One region of the Priestia sp. AB genome, then DNA from elsewhere that is predicted to be linked to it. Evidence: riboswitches for the same ligand, from Rfam matches in the RefSeq annotation. Region 1 holds a riboswitch; each other region holds the start of a gene.

The links. Region 1 has a riboswitch for S-adenosylmethionine ahead of POF52_RS10890 (Na+/H+ antiporter NhaC family protein). Riboswitches for the same ligand answer to the same signal wherever they lie in the genome.
Region 2: another riboswitch for S-adenosylmethionine. It lies ahead of POF52_RS07965 (trans-sulfuration enzyme family protein); the one in region 1 lies ahead of POF52_RS10890 (Na+/H+ antiporter NhaC family protein).
Region 3: another riboswitch for S-adenosylmethionine. It lies ahead of mtnW (2,3-diketo-5-methylthiopentyl-1-phosphate enolase); the one in region 1 lies ahead of POF52_RS10890 (Na+/H+ antiporter NhaC family protein).

Annotation. Positions count from the first base shown of each region.
Region 1 is NZ_JAQMYN010000003.1:237,385-239,586, reverse strand. It holds gene POF52_RS10895 (ABC transporter permease) at 1-699, shown strand, start outside; SAM riboswitch class I at 801-907, shown strand; gene POF52_RS10890 (Na+/H+ antiporter NhaC family protein) at 993-2,202, shown strand, end outside.
Region 2 is NZ_JAQMYN010000002.1:341,989-344,190, reverse strand. It holds gene POF52_RS07970 (DUF2642 domain-containing protein) at 1-606, shown strand, start outside; SAM riboswitch class I at 774-891, shown strand; gene POF52_RS07965 (trans-sulfuration enzyme family protein) at 963-2,108, shown strand; gene POF52_RS07960 (trans-sulfuration enzyme family protein) at 2,092-2,202, shown strand, end outside.
Region 3 is NZ_JAQMYN010000002.1:497,922-500,123, reverse strand. It holds gene POF52_RS08780 (pyridoxal phosphate-dependent aminotransferase) at 1-817, shown strand, start outside; SAM riboswitch class I at 948-1,054, shown strand; gene mtnW (2,3-diketo-5-methylthiopentyl-1-phosphate enolase) at 1,135-2,202, shown strand, end outside.

The sequences.
Region 1 (2,202 bases):
ACCATCGGTATTTTAACTCTTTGTATGGCTCTATTAATGAAAAAAGTAGCAAACAGTGCAGGAACAGAAGACAACATTTTGAACTTCCTGTCATTTAGTTCAGGTATGCTGATTCTCGTTCAATTTTTCGCTCTTGCTGTTGGAGGGTCAATGGTTGCAAAAGAGTTTGAGGCAGGTACCATTAAGCTTCTTTTAATTCGCCCTGCTAGACGTTCAACGATTTTAGCATCCAAGTACCTAACCCTCATCTTAATTAGCTTGTATTATTTACTGAGCTATTTGCTTTTTTCGTTTGTATGGGGAGCCTTGTTCTTTGGATTTACCAGTCTAGAAGGAGATGCGCAGCTGCTTAAAAATATTACGCTTACGTATGACAGTGCGTATATGGAAACGTTTATGATGATGACGTTCGCATTCATGCTGTCGTCTTTATTTAGAAACAGCGCGCTTGCTTCCAGTCTGGCTATTGTCGTAAGTATCGGGGCGAAAGCTGTAACAGGACTAGTATCACAGTTTGGTTTATGGTGGGGGAAATTTTTACTGTTCGCCAACACGAACTTTGTGCAGTATATGGACGGAATGAAGACGATGTTTGACGGCATGACAATTCCATTTTCCATTTTCATCTTGGTGGCGCATTTTGTCTTCTTTATGGGCGTGGCATGGGCAGCGTTTTTGAAACGAGACGTAGCTAATTGATGTGAGAATTTTCGCACTATATATTTTTCTAAAATAGCATTTGACAATTAAATAAAAAGAGCTTACAGTAGTGAAAGACTATTTTTAAAACAACTATAAACTTCTTATCAAGAGAGACGGAGGGACTGGCCCTATGATGTCTCGGCAACTGGCTGTACGCAGTGCGGTGCCAAATCCAGCAGACGATGTTTCGTTTGGAAGATGAGAAGGGTAATCTTATGATACAAATAAGAGACCTCTTCTTATCAATAAGAAGAGGTCTTTTTTTATTACGTAAACAAGAGGTGTTAAGAATGGAACAACAAAAAGGAAACGGCTGGGCGCTGTTACCGCTGGGCGTCTTTTTAGTCCTGTTTGTCGGATCAGGAATTATAACGGGAGATTTTTATAAGCTGCCTGTATTAGTAGCCATTATCATTGCAGCCATTGTGGCGCTGGCTATGAACCGCAAAGATTCACTTAATGTAAAAGTGGAACGTTTTGCTAAAGGAGCAGGACATCCTGATATCATTATTATGGTGCTTATTTTTATTTTAGCAGGTGCTTTTTCTCAAGTGGCTAAAGGCATGGGAGCTGTTGATTCAACGGTAAACTTAGCTCTGTCTGTGCTTCCGCAAAGCTTAGTCGTAGTCGGAATCTTTGTTATTGGCGCATTCATTTCAATTTCGATGGGAACGTCAATGGGAACAATCGCAGCGCTAGGGCCTATCGCTGTAGGGATCAGTGAGCAAGCGCATGTATCCATTACATTGGCAATTGCTGCCGTTGTTGGTGGTGCAATGTTTGGAGATAATTTATCCGTAATCTCTGATACGACTATTGCAGCAGTTCGTACGCAAAAAACAAATATGTCAGATAAATTAAAAGTGAACTTTTTTATTGTACTTCCTGCAGCGATTGTTACAGTGATTCTATTGCTTGTAATGACGCTAGGCAACACGTCATCAGTAGAAATTAAAGACTTCAGCTGGTTTAAAATCTTACCTTATGTGGGCGTCTTAGTCGCTGCGATATTTGGTGCAAACGTATTAAGTATTTTAACCGGAGGAATTGTATTGGCCGGCGTGATCGGATTAGCTGACGGAAGCTACACGCTTTCTTCTCTTGCTAAAACTGTGACAGAAGGTATTGGCGGAATGTCAGAGTTAATTATTTTATCTCTGCTAATCGGCGGAATGGTTGAGCTTATTCGCTATAATGGCGGTATTCAGTTCTTATTGAACTTATTAACACGACGTATCCAAACGAAAAAAGGCGGAGAATTCAGCATCGCTGGACTGGTAAGTTTAACAAATTTAGCAACGGCTAATAACACGATCTCAATTATTACGGCAGGTCCGTTAGCAAAAGAAATCTCTGATAAGTATTCAATTGATAATCGTAAATCAGCCAGTCTGCTTGACTTGTTTTCATGCAGCGTTCAAGGGCTTATTCCTTACGGCGCACAAATGCTTCTCGCAGCAGGATTTGCTAAAGTTTCACCGATTGAGATTATTCCATTTA
Region 2 (2,202 bases), on a different contig from region 1:
AAGTTTATTGGCAGACTTGTTGACTTAGGGTTAGATGTCATGATTTTGTATAATGGACATGATTATTTGTATATTCCTCTTTTACACATGCATCGTTTGCAGGAAGTATCGGAAGAAGACTATACGGTTTTACGTGAAATAGAAGAGAACTTAATAGAAGAAAGTCAGCGGATTTCCTATCGTAATATTTTACAGCAGGCAAAAGGGAAATTTATTGAAATTTATGTGACAGGAGGGAAATCATTGCACGGCTATATTACAAGCGTGCTGAATGATTATCTTGTGTTTTATTCTCCAGTGTATAAAAATGTCTTTGTTTCTCTGCATCATTTGAAATGGCTTACCCCTTACAGCAATGAGTTAACCCCTTATTCTTTAAGTGACAAAGAGCTACCAGTAAGGCCCGCCTCTGCACCTTTTGTCAGAAACTTTGAAGAGCAGCTTAAAAAATATGAAAATCAACTGGTTGTATTAGATTTAGGGGATCAATCAGAAAAGATTGGCGTACTTAAAGAAGTTTCTAATAATATTGTTGAACTAATTACCGCAAATGGAGAAAGTATCTATTGGAAGCTAGCTCATGTAAAATCTGTGCACTTGCCTTAGAAAAAGAGACCTCGCTGTCGTCTCTTTTTTTTATGTGCTTATCAGGACAAGTATATTGAATAAACAAATGAGACGATTTAAATTTTTTAGAAAATTATGTTGACAATAAAGAAAATCTTTATTAAAGTTAGTAACAACAAACGTTAACCACCAACAATTATATAGAACTCTTATCAAGAGTGGCGGAGGGACTGGCCCTGTGATGCCCGGCAACCATCAAATGAAACATTCATTTGAACGGTGCTAATTCCTGTGGAACATCAGTATTGTTCTAACAGATGAGAGAAATCGTGTATAAACGAACACTCTTTCATCTGTGAAGAGTGTTTTTTATTTTGAGTTAAGGAGAGAAATAGATGAAAATTGAAACTTTATTAGTTCGTTCAGGAGTAGGTCGTGACCCTTCAACAGGTTCTATTACAACCCCTATTTACCAAGCATCAACATTTGCTCACCCTGCTTTAGGGCAAAGTACAGGATTTGACTATGCACGTACGGCAAACCCTACTCGTACAGCATTGGAAGAAGCAATTGCTGCTTTAGAAAAAGGCGAAGTAGGAGCAGCATTCGCTTCAGGAATGGCGGGTGTAATGGCAGTTTTAGCACTATTTAAAAACGGAGATCATTTAATTGTATCAGAGGATTTATACGGAGGAACGTACCGAGTACTAAATGAAATCTTTTCAGAGCAAGGAATTACTGTTTCGTACGTCAACACAGCCCATCTCGAGCAAGTAAAAGATGCGCTTCGTCCCAACACGAAAGCTTTATTTATTGAAACACCTACAAATCCAATGATGCACGTAACTGATTTGCCAGAAGCAATTGCGTTAGCTAAACAGTATGATTTGCTTACTATCATTGACAATACATTCATGTCCCCTTACTATCAGCGTCCTTTAGAGCTTGGAGCAGATATTGTGATACATAGTGCAAGCAAATACATTGGAGGTCATAATGATGTAGTTGCTGGTCTTGTAGTCGCTCGATGTAGTAGCTTAGGAGAGAAAATTCGTTTTTATCAAAATGCAGCTGGGGCAATCTTAGGTCCACAAGATAGCTGGCTGTTATTGCGCGGTGTTAAGACGCTAGCGCTTCGTATGGAAAAGCATAACGAAAATGCACTGAAAATTGCAAATTGGCTTACTGCTCATGATCTCGTGGAAAAAGTGTATTACCCTGGTCTTGAAACACATCCGGGCTATGAAATTATGAAGAAACAAGCAACTGGATTTGGAGGCATGATTTCTTTTGCTGTCTCACACCCTGACATCGTGTCCACGCTTTTGGAAAATGTCAAAGTTATTACATTTGCAGAAAGCTTAGGAGGCGTAGAAAGTTTAATGACATTCCCAGCTCGTCAAACACACGCGGACATTCCGGAGGAAATTCGAAATCGTGTCGGAGTAACAAACTGTTTACTGCGATTATCAGTTGGAATTGAGCACGCAGATGATTTAATTAAAGATTTGAAGGAGGCATTTGATGCATACCAACAATAATAAACATAGATTTGGTACGAACTTAATTCATGCAAATACAGGAATTGACGGTCATTTTGGAGCGGTTAACGTACCTATTTATCAGGTATCTACA
Region 3 (2,202 bases), on a different contig from region 1:
AGATACGGTGCTGGTTCCGGATCCTGGATATCCTGACTACTGGTCTGGAGTAGAGCTTGCAAAAGCCAAGATGGAAGTGATGCCTCTCACGGCTGAAAATCATTTTCTACCCGTATACGAAGAGATAAGTGAACGTGCTAAAGAACAGGCAAAGCTCATGTTTTTAAACTATCCGAATAATCCTACTGGTGCAGTGGCAACGGCAGAATTTTTTGAAGACACCGTGGCGTTTGCTGCCAAGCACGATATTTGTGTGGTACACGACTTTGCTTACGGAGCAATTGGGTTTGATGGTAAAAAGCCAATCAGTTTTTTACAGACTCCTGGTGCAAAAGAGACGGGAATTGAAATTTATACTCTTTCTAAAACGTATAACATGGCGGGATGGCGAGTTGGATTTGCTGTAGGAAATGAAAGTGTAGTAGAAGCTATTAATCTTCTTCAAGATCATATGTATGTCAGTCTCTTTGGGGCCGTTCAAGAGGCAGCAGCCGCAGCTCTGTTGGAATCTCAACAATGTGTGAATGATTTAGTTAAGCGCTATGAATCTAGACGCAATACCTTTATTCAAGGGCTTCGAGAAATTGGTTGGGATGTTACATCTCCAGCAGGCTCCTTTTTTGCATGGCTAAAAGTTCCTGAAGGATATACTTCCGAACAGTTTTCAGATTTACTCCTTGAAAAAGCCCACGTTGTGGTTGCTCCTGGTGTAGGCTTTGGAACATATGGTGAAGGCTATGTGCGCGTAGGACTGCTGACGGATGAAGAGCGCATGAGAGAAGCTGTATCTCGAATAAAAAAATTAAATTTATTTTAAAAACGCATTGACAATCCTTTTTGAGTTGGCTTAATATGTAAGAAGTTAACGAGATTAATAACCGATAAATCCTAGCGGTATTTTTTATTTAGTATATAATCTACGAATTCAATTTAAATAAATAGCAACTTTCTTATTAAGAGTAGGTGGAGGGACTAGCCCGATGAAGCCCGGCAACCGACTTAACGCATGTTAAGCACGGTGCTAATTCTTGCAGCAGCAGCTGAGAGATAAGAAGAGCAACGAAAACCTCTTCTTAATCACAGAAGAGGTTTTTTTTATTAACGATATTAAACAGCAAGGGAGTTTTTAGCATAATGAGCGAAATCGTTGCAAGCTACTTACTACATGATAATAAAGGAAATTTTCATAAAAAAGCGGAAGGAATCGCTTTAGGACTAACCGTCGGCTCATGGACAGATCTGCCGCTTTTAGATCAGCAGCAGCTTCAAAAGCATAAAGGGCGCGTCGTGTCCGTAACTGAGCTTCAAGATTGCGAACGTGTAAACGGATATTTAGGCGGAGAAATTAAGCAGGCTATTGTCAAAATTGCTTATCCAACTGCCAACTTTTCAAGAGATTTACCGGCTATTTTAGTTACGGTTTTCGGAAAACTATCACTTGATGGAAAAGTGAAATTATTAGACTTGGATTTTCCTGATGAATTATTAGCTGAATTCCCAGGACCGCGCTTTGGAATAGAAGGTATCCGAGAGAAACTAGGCGTTTATGACCGTCCGCTTGTGATGAGTATTTTTAAAGGCGTGATTGGAAGAGATATGACGTACTTAACAACTCAGCTGCGTGAGCAAGCGCTTGGCGGAGTGGATTTGGTTAAAGACGACGAGATTTTGTTTGATAGTGAACGAACACCTTTTGAAGCTCGCGTTACAGAAGGAAAAAAAGTACTGAATGAAGTATACGAAAAAACGGGACACCGCACGCTGTATGCTGTTAATTTAACGGGACGAACGTTTGAGTTAAAAGAAAAAGCGAGAAAAGCAGCTGAGCTAGGAGCCGATGCTCTTTTATTCAACGTATTTGCTTACGGGTTAGACGTACTGCAGGCACTTCGAGAAGATGATGAAATTAACTTGCCGATTATGGCACACCCAGCTGTTAGCGGAGCGCTTACGCCGTCAGAGTTTTACGGTTTTTCAAATTCATTGCTGCTTGGAAAGCTATTGCGTTTAGCCGGAGCAGATTTCTCACTGTTTCCATCACCATACGGAAGCGTAGCGCTTTCTCTTGAAGATACGACAGGCATTGCCTACGAATTAACGCGTCCTGTATACAAATATAAGCAGTCTTTCCCGGTTCCTTCAGCAGGAATTCATCCTGGAATGGTACCGCAGCTTGTGAAGGACTTTGGAATCGACAGCATT